DNA from 2 places in the Paenibacillus sp. V4I5 genome. Region 1 is predicted to be linked to the other one. Evidence: riboswitches for the same ligand, from Rfam matches in the RefSeq annotation. Region 1 holds a riboswitch; the other holds the start of a gene.

Region 1 (8,112 bases):
TAGATCGTTTGGAACAAATGGTGACGATATGTTGTTACAAGCTCACGGAATGCTGCCTCATCGCCATTCAATATGCGCTTTACGAGTGCTTGTTCCTGAATATGCTTCTCCTCCTCTCCGCATGAATAGACGAAGGTTACCTTCAGTACCCCTGCACGCTTTCAAAAAGAAAAAGAACGAATCTTCAAGATCCGTTCCCCATGTTAAAGTGCTGCAGTAGAACTGCTAGGTTTGACTTGATGTTTAGGAGGCGCACTTCGTACGAACCAATGAGACAGAAGTGCGCTCAATACGCCAAGTACACCCAGCACAATAAATCCCTGATCCAGAGAGAACCAATCTCCGATTATGCCCATAAGAACGGGACCAATGAACATGCCGAGTCCATAAATGGCTTGGAAAAAACCCCATTGCCGTCGCCCGCTTATCCGCTGGCATATGTTTAATACTCATCCCCATGAGTACCGTAAAAGAAAGTCCGCGACCAAAGCCTGCAAAAGCCTGTGTAACCATCAGCACCCAAAGGTGATGCGTAAAAGGAATCGTAAACGTAAATATCCCCATAAGAATAAAACCCCATACAATCATGCGCTTTTCCCCGTACCGGACAGCCCATCGCCGCCCGCCAAATAAGGAAGCTAGCGCTACCGGTATGTTGGCAAATAACGAGAGCATCGACAAGGAGAATTTATCAGCACCAAGTTCGATTGCATAAACGGGCGTAAATCCGAAAACCGTTGCGAATATGAGGACTTGCGACAAGATAGCGAGTAAGGACACGAACAGCAGCGTACGGTCAGTCGCAACGTCACCGATACCGCGCATCGTAATTTTAGGCGCATCGAGCTCAACTTTTTCTACAAGGAAAAGTGATCCAATCATACCCATCAAGCCTAGCACAGCTCCCAAAATGAAGACAGCCTCCCAGCCGAAGGAATCTGCCGCCCATCCAGCCGCAAGAATTCCTAGAACCTGCCCAAGTGAATTGAAGAAGGAGATCGTTCCGATCGCTTTCGTTGAATCTTCATGCTTATAGTAACTCGTAAATAATACGGTAAAATCAACCCAGGTTGCCGCGGCTGCGCCTGCCAGTGCTCGGAGAATAAGGATCCATGTGAAATCATGAGTGATCCATAGTCCTAAACCGGTTATAGCCGTAAATAGCAGGCCAAAGGTAATAAATAGCCTCCTCTTATGAAATCGGTCTGACATGATACCTACGGGAATTCGCAGCAGCATTTGGGAGATCCCGTACATACCGACAATCCATCCGGCCAACTGGTGGTTCCCGCCAAGGAATTCTACGTAAGGCGCCATAATGGGAACGCTCGTATACATCGACATCCAGAAGAGAAGTGTGACGATACAGAAGAGCGGAATGCGATAGGAGGATGGAGCTTTGATGCTTGTCATCGAAGTGGAAGCTCCTTTCGAATTAATTCTTGGTTTGAAATGAGGACTAACAAATCTATCGTTTATTATAGAACATCGATTGCGGCAAGGCTATGACTGGATGTTTGCAAAATAAGACAACGAGCGGAAATCGGCTGGATATTCCTTACCGTGCCTCATGATTTCTCTAACAAAAATGGATGATTGATGGAAACTGGTGCGCCTTGTAAATTGAAAGCAGCTGTTGACTGACCGTTTGTACCGACTAGTAGATATATAAAAGAGCCTGCCGTCATGAAACATGAAAGCGGTAGGTTCTTTTGGTGTTTAAAAAACCGTAAATAGGGATATATATCCAAATGTCGAAATACTAAAGACTGACTTTCCGTTAAATTTAAAAAGGGGATTAATGTATATGACAAAAAAGAAAATGATTGCAACCGTTCTTTTGTTTCTTTGCTTTGCTGGCGTAGTAAATGCTTCAAGTATTCACGGTGAGTTTAATGGCGAATCCAATCGTTAACGTTTTGTTTGGAGGAAAAGAGCTTCATGTAGAAGGTGCCAGCTACTTTACGTGATGGTCGTACCCTAGTGCCACTTTATCTATTGAAACAAACCGGTGCCTCTGTAACGTGGGATTCTGAGAAATATAACGTTGACCTTACTTTCCCTAATCCTACAAAAGACTATGCCAATAGCATTCAGTCATTTAACACGAAAGCCAAAGAACATAGTGCCAAGAATGTTCAACTTATTTACAATGAGCATGGTCCATATATGAAAATAGATCTAGAACTATCCAATGATTCAAATAAAAATAACGATAATATCATCTTTCTATCTAGATTTGTTGCCAATTCACCCGCTGATATGCTGATTGTAAGTACCATACATAATAATAGAGTCATGAGTTTTATTGCAATAAATCGAACGGATGCGGAGGAATTTCTCAAGAACAAAACACCAGAGTTTGATTATATAAAAAAGTGGAGATTCCAGCAGATAAACGATACAACAGACATGTCGACTCCCAATAAGCTACCAGTGGTCCCTACACCAACACCAACTTCTACATTACCTGTTTCAGGACCTATTTGTCGGGAAATTATGACCAATTACGCAAAACAGATGCAAGATGCAGCAGAGTCATACAACGGAAACGGCAGTTCGGACTCCAAAGGGTTTGAGCAATATATCAACAAATTTAAAGAAAGTATGAATGCAGCTTTAAAAAGTAATCATTGCCCCTAACAATAGATCCAATTTAAAGGCAGTGTATTTTCTAAAAAACAATAAACGCCAGGTCAGCGGCTAATAACCGTTACCTGGCGTTTTCTTTGATTTTTGAAAGTATACGCGCCCGAGATGATTCGAACATCCGGCCTACAGTTTAGGAAACTGTTGCTCTATCCTGCTGAGCTACGGGCGCAAGGTAAGAATTATGATAGCACGAAGCCTTTCGTGGCGCAACCTTTTGAATAGGGTGGTTTTTCTTTGGGACAAGGAATGTTCATTTGAATGAAGAATAGGTTAGGGATTAAATTTAATTTCCTTTAATTATTAACGTAGAGGAAAGAACAAAATCAAGATGGCGGATTGAAAAAGACACTGGATGCAGCGGGACTTGCTCAGGTGCAAACGTATTTGCAAACCGGTAATGTCTTGTTTGTGTCGTAGGAGGAGGAGGAACCGCTGCGCCAGCGTATCGAGCAGAAGATCAGCAAAGCCGTAGGTGTTTCACCTTCCGTCATTTTGCGTACGATAAATAAACTGGCTGAGTTGGCAGCGGCGACGCAGAATTAGATGCAGGAACTTCTAAGCTTTACCGCGTAATTTACGGAAAAATTGGGTCAGCATCGTCGAACACTCTTCTTGCAAGACGCCACTAACGACATCGACACGGTGATTGAACCGGTCCTCCTGCAGCAAATTCATGAGCGTTCCGGCGCAGCCAGCCTTCGGATCAATGGTTCCGTAGATAACCTGAGGAATCCGCGATTGGACAATCGCACCCGCACACATCGGACAAGGCTCTAGGGTGACGTAGAGCTGGCAATCCAAAAGCCGCCAGGCTTGCAGATGTTCGCTCGCTTGTTTAATGGCGATCATTTCGGCATGAGCGAGAGGATCTAGGGTTGTTTCACGCAAATTGTAGCCTCGGCCAATGATTTGACCTTGATGGACCACGACCGCTCCAATCGGTACTTCTAGGATGGCTTCGGCTTTGAGAGCCTCTTGAATCGCTTCTTTCATCCAGGGGATATGTTCATCCACAGGGGGACACCTCGCTAATATATTGTTATCCACATGTGCATAACAATCGAACATTCATTCCGTTGTTAACAACCTGTGGATAGGTTTGTGGATAACTTGAAAAGCTGTGGATATTTAATCTTTCTACATTACATACAACAAAAAGAACAGCTATGCAAGGAATTTTGTTGATAATAGCAACTGTGCTAGGTATAATGATAGATATTAGTAGGTCTTTTAGACCATATAGAGCGAGAATAGGTAGAAATAAATAGCAAGGTTCGAAAATGGCAAACTTGTTGAAAAGCAAGGACGCAAAGCTGAGGGTCTACGGTTCTTTGGAACTATGGCAGCCTGGTTACCGAAAATCGATGCTTTCTTGATTAAGGTAATAGGCTGCTCCTACATAAAGGGGCAGTTTATTTTTATATAGGGAATAACTTGAGTAAAAGGAGAGGTATTAATTATAATGGCCAACGGGTATAACGTTATGAAATATTACGGAAGCAAGGAGGGATATGACGCTGATGTTCTAATCGATAGTAAGGCTATGTTGGGAAAGGACGATTTCGTAGCCACTGGCGTACTAACCTATGCACTTGGAGACATTATTGAGGTGGAATTACCGGAATACGATGTCTTTCAACTTGGTGATAAAGCGAAAATGACGGTTTATACCAAATCCGGCTTGTTTGTGATGAATACAACCGTTGTTGCCAAAGAATTCGGCTCCGTCATTGTCATTAATCCACCAGAAAATCGTAAAAAATTCGCAGAAAAACGGGAGTTTCCACGTGTGGATGTGAAACATACAGGTCTCTTATTCGGACTTCAGGATATGAATAAAAGAAATAAACATCAATTTGAAAATCCACTTGGCATTTCAATTAAAAATATATCCATTAATGGCTTAGGATTTACCATGAATGATAATTCTATGATTGATAAGATCGTTCAAAAGCATTCACAGCTCGAAGTTGAACTGGATTTGGGCTTTACGATGCCTTGTTCGATGGAAATTGTAAGAAAAGAAAAGGTTGAAAATGGTTTCTACTACGGGGCAAGTTATATCGACATTCCACAGGAGAAAACCAATGCCTTAAGGGGTTTTATCCTTACGAATCAGATCGAAACTTACTTCGTACAGAAGCGGGAAGCGCAATTTAAAAGAGCAACGGAAAAAAAGTCTGCGGCGAATCAATAGCCTTCAGGCTTTTTTTTGCGTTCCAAGTGCTATATAATAAGAAGGATGATTTTCGAAAATTAAGGAGTTGTAACTACAATGGCTTTGAAAGCAGGTATCGTCGGTCTACCGAACGTAGGAAAATCGACATTGTTTAATGCAATTACACAGGCGGGGGCAGAATCTGCGAATTATCCGTTTTGTACGATCGATCCGAATGTTGGGGTAGTTGAAGTACCAGACGAGAGATTGCAGAAGCTGGTAGAGATCGTTGTGCCTAAGAGCATTGTCCCGACAGCCTTTGAATTCGTTGATATTGCCGGTTTGGTAAAGGGCGCGAGCAAAGGTGAAGGGCTTGGAAATAAATTTTTGGCACACATTCGTGAAGTGGATGCCATTGTGCATGTTGTTCGTTGTTTTGAAGATGATAATATTACCCACGTTTCCGGTAAAGTGGATCCGATCGGGGATATCGAAACGATTAACCTTGAATTAATTTTGGCAGATATTGAGTCGGTAGAGAAGAAGATTGAGCGTTCGCGCAAAAACCTCAAGGGCGGCGACAAAAAGGTTGTTGCTGAAGTGGAGTGTTTGGAGCGTATTAAAGAAGCGCTTTATGCAGATAAACCGGCACGCAGTTTGGATCTCAGCGAAGATGAGAAACTTCTCGTGCGCGATCTTCATTTATTGACCATGAAACCCGTGCTTTATGCGGCAAACGTGAGTGAAGATGAAGTAGCAACAGCAGACGAAAATCCTTTTGTTAAAATTGTGAAAGAATTTGCTGAGAGCGAAAACAACGAAGTGGTATCGATCAGTGCGAAGGTTGAATCCGAAATCGCCGAGTTGGAAGAAGAAGAAAAAGCGATGTTCCTCGAAGAGTTGGGACTTCAAGAGTCCGGCTTGAATAGATTGATTAAAGCAGCTTATAGAAAACTTGGCTTGTACACGTATTTCACAGCTGGGGTACAGGAAGTAAGAGCATGGACAATCCGCAAGGGAACGAAAGCTCCTCAAGCGGCTGGTGTTATTCATACCGATTTCGAACGTGGTTTTATTCGTGCTGAAGTCGTCTCTTATAATGATTTGGCAGCTGCAGGCTCGATGAATGGTGCGAAAGAAAAAGGCCAAGTGCGTCTCGAAGGTAAAGAGTACGTGGTGAATGACGGAGACGTCATGCATTTCAGATTTAATGTGTAATTAATAAAAAAAGTAAAGAAAGGAGTGATCCGATATGTTGGATCGACTTCAGTCCATTGTGGACCGCTATGATAAATTAAGCGAACTGTTGTGTGACCCGGATGTAACGAGTGACACGAAGAAGCTTAGAGAATATTCTAAAGAGCAATCTGATCTTCAAGAAGCATATGATGCTTATAACGAATATAAGAGTGTGAGCGAACAGCTGGCCGATGCGAAAGTGATGCAAAACGAAAAGCTGGACGATGAAATGCGTGAAATGGTCAAAATGGAGATTGATGAGCTTAGCGAGCAAGCCGCCAAGTTGGAAGAACAACTTAGAATGCTCATGATGCCTAAAGACCCTAATGATGATAAGAACGTAATCGTCGAAATTCGCGGTGCGGCAGGCGGCGACGAAGCTGCATTGTTTGCGGGTGATTTGTATCGCATGTATACGCGCTATGCGGACGCGCAAGGATGGAGAACGGAGATACTCGATGCTTCTGTGAACGACTTGGGCGGGTTTAAGGAGATTATTTTCATGATCACCGGTAAAGGCGCTTATAGTAAGTTGAAGTATGAGAGTGGGGCGCACCGTGTACAACGAATTCCTGTAACGGAATCAGGTGGACGTATCCATACCTCAACGTCGACGGTAGTGGTTATGCCGGAAGCGGAAGATGTAGAGATTGTCATCCATGATGCGGATATTCGCGTGGATACATTCTGTTCCAGTGGAGCGGGCGGTCAGTCGGTTAATACGACGAAATCCGCTGTGCGTGTGACGCATGTACCTACGGGTATCGTAGCGACTTGTCAGGATGGGAAATCGCAGAACTCGAATAAAGAGTCAGCACTTCGCGTACTTCGTACACGTATTTCCGATAAAATGCGTGAGGAAGAGGAAGCGAAATATGCGGGCGAGCGTAAAAGCAAGGTTGGTACGGGTGACCGCTCCGAGCGGATTCGTACGTATAACTTCCCGCAAAGCCGGATTACCGATCACCGTATTGGTTTGACTTTGCATCGCTTAGAAACTGTGCTTAATGGTGACATGGCAGAGATCGTTTCGGCGCTCACGATTGCAGCGCAGTCCGATGCTTTGGATAACGGGGAGCAGGCAATGTGATGTCGACAGCTGCTAAGAGTTTAAGAGAAGCCTTTGTAGAGGCTTCTTCTTTTTTAGGGAAGCTCGGTGTAGCCGAGGCTGCTTCCTGTGTGGAACTACTGCTGCAGCACTTGCTCAGCTGCAGTCGGACGGAGCTGCTGTTCCGTTTTCCGGAACAGTTTCCTGTTGAGCTGGCGGAAACATGGCGCCAGCTAGTCGATCGGAAGGCCGCGGGTGAGCCGGTGCAGTATATTATCGGCGAGCAGGATTTCTTCGGCCTTCCTTTTGCGGTTAGCCCGGCCGTGCTGATTCCGCGCCCGGAGACGGAGCTGCTCGTGGAAGCTTTGCTCCACGAGGGCTCGCGTTTGTTCGCGCAAGGCGCTCCGCTGCTTGCGGATGTGGGCACCGGGAGCGGAGCGATCCCGGTGACTGTGGCACACGCGCGCCCTGCGTGGCGCGTGGCGGCCAGCGATATCTCCGCGGCAGCGCTGGAGATGGCTCGCGTGAATGCGCAGCGCCACGGCGTGGCTGCGCGGGTGGAGTGGCTCGAGGGGGACCTTCTCGAGCCCTTTATTGCGCGCCGGATCGCGCCGGATATACTGGTGTCTAACCCACCGTATATCCCTGATGGCGACCTGCCGGCGCTTCAGCCGGAGGTGCGGCTGTTTGAGCCGCACACGGCTTTATTCGGCGGTGTCGAGGGACTCGACCTGTACCGCCGGATGATCTCACAGCTGCCGCAGCTGCCGCGAATCCCGACTGTGGTCGGGTTCGAGGTGGGCATTCGGCAGGCGGAGGCTGTGGCGGCGATGCTGCGCGCCGCCGCTGACTGGGACGAGATCCGGTTCGTGTCGGATCTCCAGGGCATTGATCGCCATGTGATCGCGATCAGATCACTATAAATAGTGGGAGTTCGTAGCAATAGGAACGAACACTCCAACTCTATCATTTTTCACAAATTTAAATAGATTACTAGGTTTAGCTCCTCCTCTTA
Region 2 (8,112 bases), 4.4 Mb from region 1:
AAATTACATATGGATAGCGTTGATAACTTTCGCATGTTCCTAGCTACTCGTAAAGTTCAGGCTAATGTGAAAACCACGATTAACCGTAAGCTTTCCGCTTTGCGTTCCTTATTCCATTATTTAAGCCAAATTGCAGAGGACGATAATTTCTACCCGCTTCTGAAGCGGAATGTGATGGCCAAAGTAGAGATCAAACGATCGCATAGGCCCAAGGACAGTGCCGCAAAGCTCGAGGGCAAGCTGCTCCAAGAAGAGGAAATTGTAGAATTTATTGCGTATGTACAGCATGGTTATGAGCACGATGTAGCTACCAATAAGCAAGCTCTCTACTCCTACGAGTTGAATAGAATAAGAGATACTTGCATCATTACTCTCATACTTAATTCGGGGCTTCGTGTATCGGAAGTATTCAATCTGAACGTCGATGATATTGACCTTAAGAAGAAGCTTACCTATGTATATCGTAAAGGTAAGAATGATGACACGTTCAAAACTCCCGTTTACTTCCGTAATGAAGCTATTCAAGCTCTAACGGACTATATCAACATCCGCTCAACTCGCTATAAGCCGCTTAAAAAGGAAAAAGCCCTCTTCCTTGCCATCGCAAATGGCAAAAAAGAGGGCGAACGTATGACGAAACGGGCTATCCAAGAACTCGTTATCAAGTATGCCAAGCGCTTCGGCAAGCCCTACCTATCTGTTCATAAGCTGCGGCACTCGTTCGCCACAGATTATTACTTACAGAATGACTTGTATAAAACACAAGAGCAGCTCGGCCATGCTTCCCCTGAAACAACACAAATCTATGCGCATCTCACGGATAAAACAATGTCCGAAGCGATTGATAAACGGCTGGAATCCTGAAGATTACTTCAGGATTTCTTCAATTGTAGCCAATTCTTCTGGAGAGAATGCTAGGTTTTTGAGTGCAGCTACGTTCTCTTCAATTTGAGACACACGACTTGCACCAATCAGCGCTGACGTTACTCGCTCGCCGCGGAGAACCCAAGCAAGCGACATTTGCGCCAAGCTTTGGCCACGACTGCTCGCTATCTCATTCAGTTGATTAATTTGTGCAAGTTTCTCTTCCGTAATATCTTTCGTGTTCAGGAATTGACTCTTCCCGCCCGCGCGAGAATCATTTGGCACCCCACTCACGTATTTGTTCGTCAGCAGGCCTTGTGCAAGCGGACAAAACGCGATGCTGCCTACACCAAACTCATCCAGCACGTCCTGCAGGCCATTCTCAATCCAACGATTCAGCATGCTGTAGGATGGTTGATGAATCAGCAGCGGTGTTCCCAGACCTTTCAGAATGGTTACTGCTTCTTTCGTTTGCTCTGCCGTATAATTGGATAGCCCTATGTACAACGCTTTACCTTGACGAACTATTAAATCCAGGGCAGCCATTGTCTCTTCGAATGGCGTATTCGGATCCGGTCTGTGCGAATAGAAAATATCTACATATTCCAATCCCATTCTTTTCAAACTTTGATCCAAGCTGGATACTAGATATTTCTTGGAACCCCACTCTCCATAAGGACCTTCCCACATGTGGTAACCCGCTTTGGTTGAGATGATCAGCTCATCACGATACGCGGCCAAGTCGCTTTTTAACACCTTACCAAACATTTCCTCAGCTGACCCTGGCGGCGGCCCGTAGTTATTAGCCAAATCAAAATGGGTAATCCCTAAGTCAAAAGAGCGAAGCAGCATAGTTCTTCCATTCTCATGGAGATCTAATCCACCGAAATTGTGCCACAAACCTAATGATATGGCCGGGAGCTTAAGTCCCGATTTACCTGAACGATTATATTTCATTTCTGCATAACGCGTTGAGCTTGCTTGATAGACCATTTTTGTCCTCCTCAGAGTTTTCGTAGAAAACTTACTTCGTAAGCATCCACTTATGTTTTCGTAGAAAACTTATCTCGTAAGCATCTACCAAAGTTTCACCATTAAACTGGCTTCTTAAGTACTAGTATAGGTTAACCGCGGTAACAAAAAAAGAACTAAAAAAAACGTGTCTTACTTACCTCTAGGTTAGTTATGCTTTTATTTTGCCTACAATCAGAAATAAAACTGCCGAATTCCTTCGACAGTTTTTTCGAAATTATTTACATTTGCCACAACCGCAGTTACATTTACGTTTTGATTTGTGAGCCATTTTTCCTTTTGATTTCACAGTGGACTTTGCGCTTCCGCGTAATCCACCACACCGCAGACAATCCGCAATACATTGATTTCGCCCAACTACAAATAATCGATTGCACACATTACGACAGAAACGACCACAGTTAGGAGCGAGAACATTGTTGCCCAGATAAACACCTTTAGGCATACCTAAACACCACCTTTTCAATTGGTGTTATATGGTATTCCAACCAGAGAAGTATCGATTGTACGATTACCCCTATCTTTATGCTATTTGAGCAAAGTAAGCACAAGCTCCGAGCCATTCAATTCCAGCCACTCCGTTTTGTCAAACGTGTTATGAATAATATCAACGAGCACGCCTTGAGCATCCACACCATCTAAATATCTTCCTAGAAAATGAATAAATACATCCAACCTACGAAGCTCGATCAGAAGAGGCAGCAACACAATTTCTTCCTCTCCCAAATGAATCGATTGGCCATACCCCTTATAGAAGGCAGTACAATTGCGTCGCAATTCTTCTGACGGTAGGGTGGGATCGATAAGATCTGATAAACAGACCGCTAGCTCCATCACTCGAACATCTTGAGTTACGAACTCAAAATCAAGTACGGCCGTAATTTGACCCTCGTCATTAACCAGCATATTAGACCCATTGATATCACCATGAACGAGTTGATGAGGAAGCTTTCTAAGGTCAGGAATAGCCTTATAAAAAGCAGCAAATCGTCCAAATATATAGGAGAGCTCATCGCGCTGCATCCTGAATGGTTCTGATGGATGAAGACAGAACTCTTGAATCGCATCTGGTGTGCAGCGGGGATGGATATGTTCAATTTCATAATAAGGTGGGTAGACAGGTTTAAGTTCCATGGTAATCGCAGCCAGAGCAGAAGACAGCTTTCCAACAGCTTCTCCGAACTGCAGCAGTTGATGCATACTCCCCCAAGTAGGATTACAGCCATCTGTATACGTAAATAAGGCAGCCAATTTGCCTTCGCTTGCATCTAAGCGAACAACAGTCCCCCCAGTTGGGAGCTCCACTGGCACAGGTACACGAAAGGGAAGTTTATCTTTTTCTTTGTCTAGTGCCAAAAGAACACTATGTTCGAACATAATTTTGTCCATGTCACGATGAGTTTCGTACAATCGAAGAACATAGGAAGTACCTTCCACGTCTACGAACCGAGTTGTATTATTCATACCTCCCGCGCCAACACGCATGGACCATGTTTGAGCTGGAAACCAGTAAGTTGGTAGTGAGGTTAATTGCTCCTCTTGATCTTTGACACGCATAATTGCCTTCCTCAACTCCTCTTCCTAAACCTGATTGTCACCTTCTACCGCAAATTCAAAATCCTCTACGTCATATGCTTCGACTGGAATTCCTGCTTGAACCATACGTTCAATGAAATCTAACTGGTCAGTTAACAAAGCAGCCTGTTCTTTGATCGCCGTTAGAATTAATTCGGTTTCAATCGGGTCAAAATTGTCCCCATACTCCTCATTGTCAATCGCAAAAACAACCATCAAGGTGACATGCTCATTAATTGGCAAAGGTGGGCTTTTCCGCCATGGAACAGTTAACGCTTTTTCAATTTTTTTCTTATTAAAAGATTCCTCGAAGAAAGCAATCAGCTCACCAATCATTTGCTTCACGAAACCATCGTCTTCTTCCTCTAACATGATCGGCTCAGAGCCTGTCTGAAGCTCGTATAACTCCTGAATGCTGGTATAAGGTATCACATAAGTAACAGGCTGCCCAGGCAGCATTAACTGACCATGCACCGCTAGCATAACGGCTTCGATAATAAATGTTTTGCTCATCTTGTTCTCCCCTTTCTCTCTAACCTTGTAAAAGCATTATTTCGCTAAGAAGCTGAGGAATCCTCTTTTCACAACCTTCTCAACTAAACAAAACCGTCAGTTCCTATGATCGTGGTGACCACTTCGAACTAACGGTTTCGATTTCTCTTATAGGATGCCATCGATGACCTCATGATTCTCATAAATTGGCTGATACGGCTTCTTCGAAAACCGATTGGCATAGGCCGAAGCTACATAACAATCTGGTTTAATAACAGGAACCATACCAACAGATTCCACTCTCCGCACCATTTCTTGGACGAATTTAGCAGTCCTGTTTTTATTCTCATCGTCACCAGCATCAATATGAATAAACATGTCGAAGGAAGCACCTTGATACAGATGTGGAAGAATAATGTTTTCCATATCCTGTCGCTTAGACTCATCAAAATACATGGCAATCTCTTCACTCAAAGCAGTTTCCATCGAAAGTTTTTCCTTAATCGAATGCAGGGCCCGATGAACGATGACTTGACGATAACACGCCCACGCTCCTTTTCCTAACCGCTGGATAACTACACCGGTAATGAATTTCGTATGACCTGTGTGTACCTGACAATCCGTACCAATAATAAATTTGTAGGTTGCTACGGGGTCGTGACGCATGAATTGTAGAATACGCTCGTGTACGGTATCTAGGTTAAGTCCTCTTTCCGTTGTGTTCCGAAATTCCAGTGGCTGGGTCGTCGTCAAAGGTTTCAAAGATAAGGTTCTTCCTTTCTTCTTAGAATGAGGAAGAAGCGGATGCTGAAGCTGCATCCGCCCCTATCTATAGTATATGGCAAAACTCCTATGATCGAACCATCACTTATCGTAAAACACTGCCGCCGAACAAAAATCGATTTTCCCATTGCTTCCCAGCGATCGTATCTGTGCGAACTCCGCCGGATTCGACAGAATACGTATGCAGCATATTCCCATTTCCTAAATAAAGTCCAACATGCGTGATCGGCTCTGTAAGAACGTTCACGTTATCATAATCTGATTCTCTACTCCCTTTGTAGCTGCTGAAGAACATCAGATCTCCACGTTTCAAATTTGTCCACTCCTGAATTACAGGACCTAACGATTTAACATAGTTGCCTTGTGCCTGTGAATCGCTTGGTACGGAGAATCTTAGAGCATCCCAGAACATCGTTTGAATGAAATCCGAGCAATCAAAGGTCGTGGTGTCATTGCGTACCGAACCAAACTCATAAGGTGTGCCTAAGTAAACTTGGCCAGCTGCAATAACAGCTTCAATTTCTTCAGCGAGAGGTAGATTGGGTTTGATGACAGAGAAATCCGTGCTTATGTATTTACTATTTGTGCTTACATACCCGTTAGTTCCATTGGCGTCTTGAATTTGATACCAACTGTCGTTGACTTTTGCTATAACGAGGACGTCTTCCCCTTTACTAAGCATTCGAATAATCTTGGAGCCGGGCTCGGTTGCTGGAAGTGTACGAAAGTTTACGCCATAGATGATTTCCGCATTACTAGTTATTTTTATGTATCTGCTATTCGTCGAAACATAGCCGCTTACGCCCTGCGCATCCTTGATTTTATACCAATTCGTCGTTACATAGTCTGTGACGGTAACAATTTCGTTTGTTTTCAATAAACGTATAACATTGCTTGAAGTACTAGCTTGATCTCTGAAGCTTACCCCCGAAACAATTTGAGCCTTTGTTGTTACCCCCTCTTCTGCCTGAATGGCTGCAGGGACTACAAAAGTAAGCGCTAAAACAAGCATTCCGATAACCATCGTCCATTTTCTCATCGTCTCTACCTCCATAGGTTGATATCGCTCTTGCTGCGTTTGAGTCACGTAAAACCGAACTGGCGAAATGGATTATTTGAACCTGACACCTCCTCTACATCGAAAAAAGGATGACCCGTTTGCCTCAGCTGGGTCATCCTCTTCTTGTAGATGGGTCCTATCGCATTCGGCAGCTGGCTAGCACTGTACCTTTGGCACGAGAGCCCCTAAAGCTTTGCGTCCCTAGCTTTCGCTCGGTTTGCCATTTCGTTGTGATGTTAATTTTTTCTTTCGCATCTTATTATAGTTTGAGGGGGTTCTTCACGAATATAGGCGAAAGGTTGCGATTCTTTGTCGATATCATAGTGTCTGCGTACCTATTGACGCTAAGGTTTATTTTTCCAGTTTACGGACTTCCAGTTTTCGTGTATGTGTCCAAAACACTTGTAAATTAGGATCATTTTTCAACTTCACATTGCAGAGCTTCATTTCCCCTTCCTCGAGCTCAGTCACCTGCCAAGCATCCGGCTCCATTTCCCCTATGTTGTGCAGAAAAGCAGGAAACTGCTGCTCAGCCTCTTCTAAATCCGGCCAAAATTTAACGCCATAATAGGCTAAACCGTAGTGATTGACAAGTGTGCATGTGAAAATCTGCTGCGATATTTTGTGCTGCAACACATAGGGCATTTTCATTCCTCCGATAAAAAGGCACGTTCACCACGGAGGTGAATGTGCCTTCATTTTTTATGATGACGACTTATAAATAAGCATTCTCATGCTTGGCTTTTAACATATTCCAACGACGCTCGACTTCCGTTTCGAATGATTTCAGGGAACCCTCATATTCAGGCTTCGTCATATGCTTCGTTTTCCCCATCGTCTTGAGCCAATCCGATAGTGGTATCTTCTTGCTCTTATCCTCTGGGTTATATGTGATGGATGTAACCCCGTGTTCCACTTCATAGAGCGGGAAGAAGCAGGAGTCTACCGCAGCTCCAACGATATTGGAGCCTTCCTGGTCATCCGACAGCCAGTTCAGCGGACAGGCAATGAGAATTTTTCCATATACCAATCCCTCATTTTGAGCGTACCATTGTGCTTTCGCGGCTTTCTTCACAAGATCCTGCGGATACGCTTCCGACCCCGTAAATACATACGGAATATGGGTAGCGGCCATAATTTGGGCGGTATCCTTGTGATGGAACACTTTACCACCTTGGTGCTTCCCAACGTTCGAAGTCGATGTACGATGACCCATTGGCGTCGAATAAGACAACTGCGCACCCGTATTCATGTATCCCTCGTTATCGTACTCGAGAATAATCATTTTATGATTGCGCAAAGCCGCTCCGATTGCTGGTCCCATGCCGATATCCATTCCGCCGTCACCAGTGATCATCACGAAGGTGAAATCGTCCTTCAAACCCAAATGGTCGAGCTCGCCACGTCGCTTGCGCTCCCAGAACATCTCCACAACTCCTGAGAGGGTCGCTGCGCCGTTCTGGAACAGATTATGAATATAGGTCGCTTTGTGAGCCGAATACGGATAACCCGTCGTTACAACCATCGCACAGCCTGTGTGGAAGATCGAGACAATATCGCCTTCAATCCCTTTGAAAAACAGTTCCAAGCCGGAGAAAATACCGCAACCTGGACAAGCGCCATGCCCCGGAGCAATACGCTTCGGTTTCTTCGTCAGTGCTCGCAGTGGCGGAATACGCACATTCAGCTTGCCTGAGTTCTCATCCGGCGTTACCGTGATGAGTCCCGTCTTCAAATCCTCATACTTCATCGGCGTCAACACCCGCTTCGGCGCTTTCGAAGGATCACCTGGCGTGTGGCCGTAGTAATCGAAGGGAACTTCAACCTTGCCGCTTTGTACAGCGTCAGTGGCAAATTGGAACAAACTATGCCCGTCTTCGGCATAAAAGTCCTTGCCACCTAAGCCGTAGATTCGGCTTATGACAAGCGTATCTCTGTTCCCGTGTGTGAACAGCGCCGCTTTAATTTCGTTGACCATATTGCCGCCATGGCCGCCATAGGAATCCGCGCGATCGCCAACGGTGATCGCCTTCACATGCTGCAAAGCTTCAGCGATCTGCTTTGCCGGGAATGGTCGGATGATATTCGGCGCGATCGATCCGGCCTTAATACCCTTCTCACGGAGTTGATCGACGACGTCCTTAATGATTTCGGAAGCCGAATTCATCAAGAACACGGCGACTTCCGCGTCCTCCATGCGGTATAGCTCAAGAATCGGATAATCACGGCCTGTTAACTCCGCGTATTCCTGCCGAATACGATCATAAACACCTTCGGCGTTATACATGGCCATGGACTGCTGATAG

What was found. Region 1 has a riboswitch for cyclic di-GMP ahead of QFZ78_RS23200 (PilZ domain-containing protein). Riboswitches for the same ligand answer to the same signal wherever they lie in the genome.
Region 2: it holds a riboswitch for cyclic di-GMP, as region 1 does, so the genes downstream of both, QFZ78_RS02790 (C40 family peptidase) here and QFZ78_RS23200 (PilZ domain-containing protein) in region 1, are expected to answer to the same signal.

What each region holds. Positions count from the first base shown of each region.
Region 1 covers NZ_JAUSZB010000002.1:4,639,629-4,647,740, forward strand. Annotated here, with positions in the region: gene QFZ78_RS23175 (sigma-70 family RNA polymerase sigma factor) at 1-71, opposite strand, end outside; gene QFZ78_RS38625 (hypothetical protein) at 204-377, opposite strand; partial or broken gene QFZ78_RS23180 (MFS transporter) at 406-1,413, opposite strand; gene QFZ78_RS23185 (stalk domain-containing protein) at 1,951-2,643, shown strand; tRNA gene QFZ78_RS23190 (tRNA-Arg) at 2,748-2,821, opposite strand; gene QFZ78_RS38630 (DUF1697 domain-containing protein) at 2,989-3,069, shown strand; gene tadA (tRNA adenosine(34) deaminase TadA) at 3,208-3,645, opposite strand; cyclic di-GMP riboswitch class I at 3,925-4,011, shown strand; gene QFZ78_RS23200 (PilZ domain-containing protein) at 4,115-4,849, shown strand; gene ychF (redox-regulated ATPase YchF) at 4,928-6,028, shown strand; gene prfA (peptide chain release factor 1) at 6,063-7,139, shown strand; gene prmC (peptide chain release factor N(5)-glutamine methyltransferase) at 7,139-8,020, shown strand.
Region 2 covers NZ_JAUSZB010000002.1:201,462-209,573, reverse strand. Annotated here, with positions in the region: gene xerS (tyrosine recombinase XerS) at 1-864, shown strand, start outside; gene mgrA (L-glyceraldehyde 3-phosphate reductase) at 868-1,857, opposite strand; gene QFZ78_RS02805 (phosphotransferase) at 2,425-3,453, opposite strand; gene QFZ78_RS02800 (ADP-heptose synthase) at 3,478-3,984, opposite strand; gene QFZ78_RS02795 (ribonuclease H-like YkuK family protein) at 4,132-4,725, opposite strand; gene QFZ78_RS02790 (C40 family peptidase) at 4,832-5,785, opposite strand; cyclic di-GMP riboswitch class I at 5,951-6,038, opposite strand; gene QFZ78_RS02785 (hypothetical protein) at 6,158-6,451, opposite strand; gene QFZ78_RS02780 (thiamine pyrophosphate-dependent enzyme) at 6,522-8,112, opposite strand, start outside.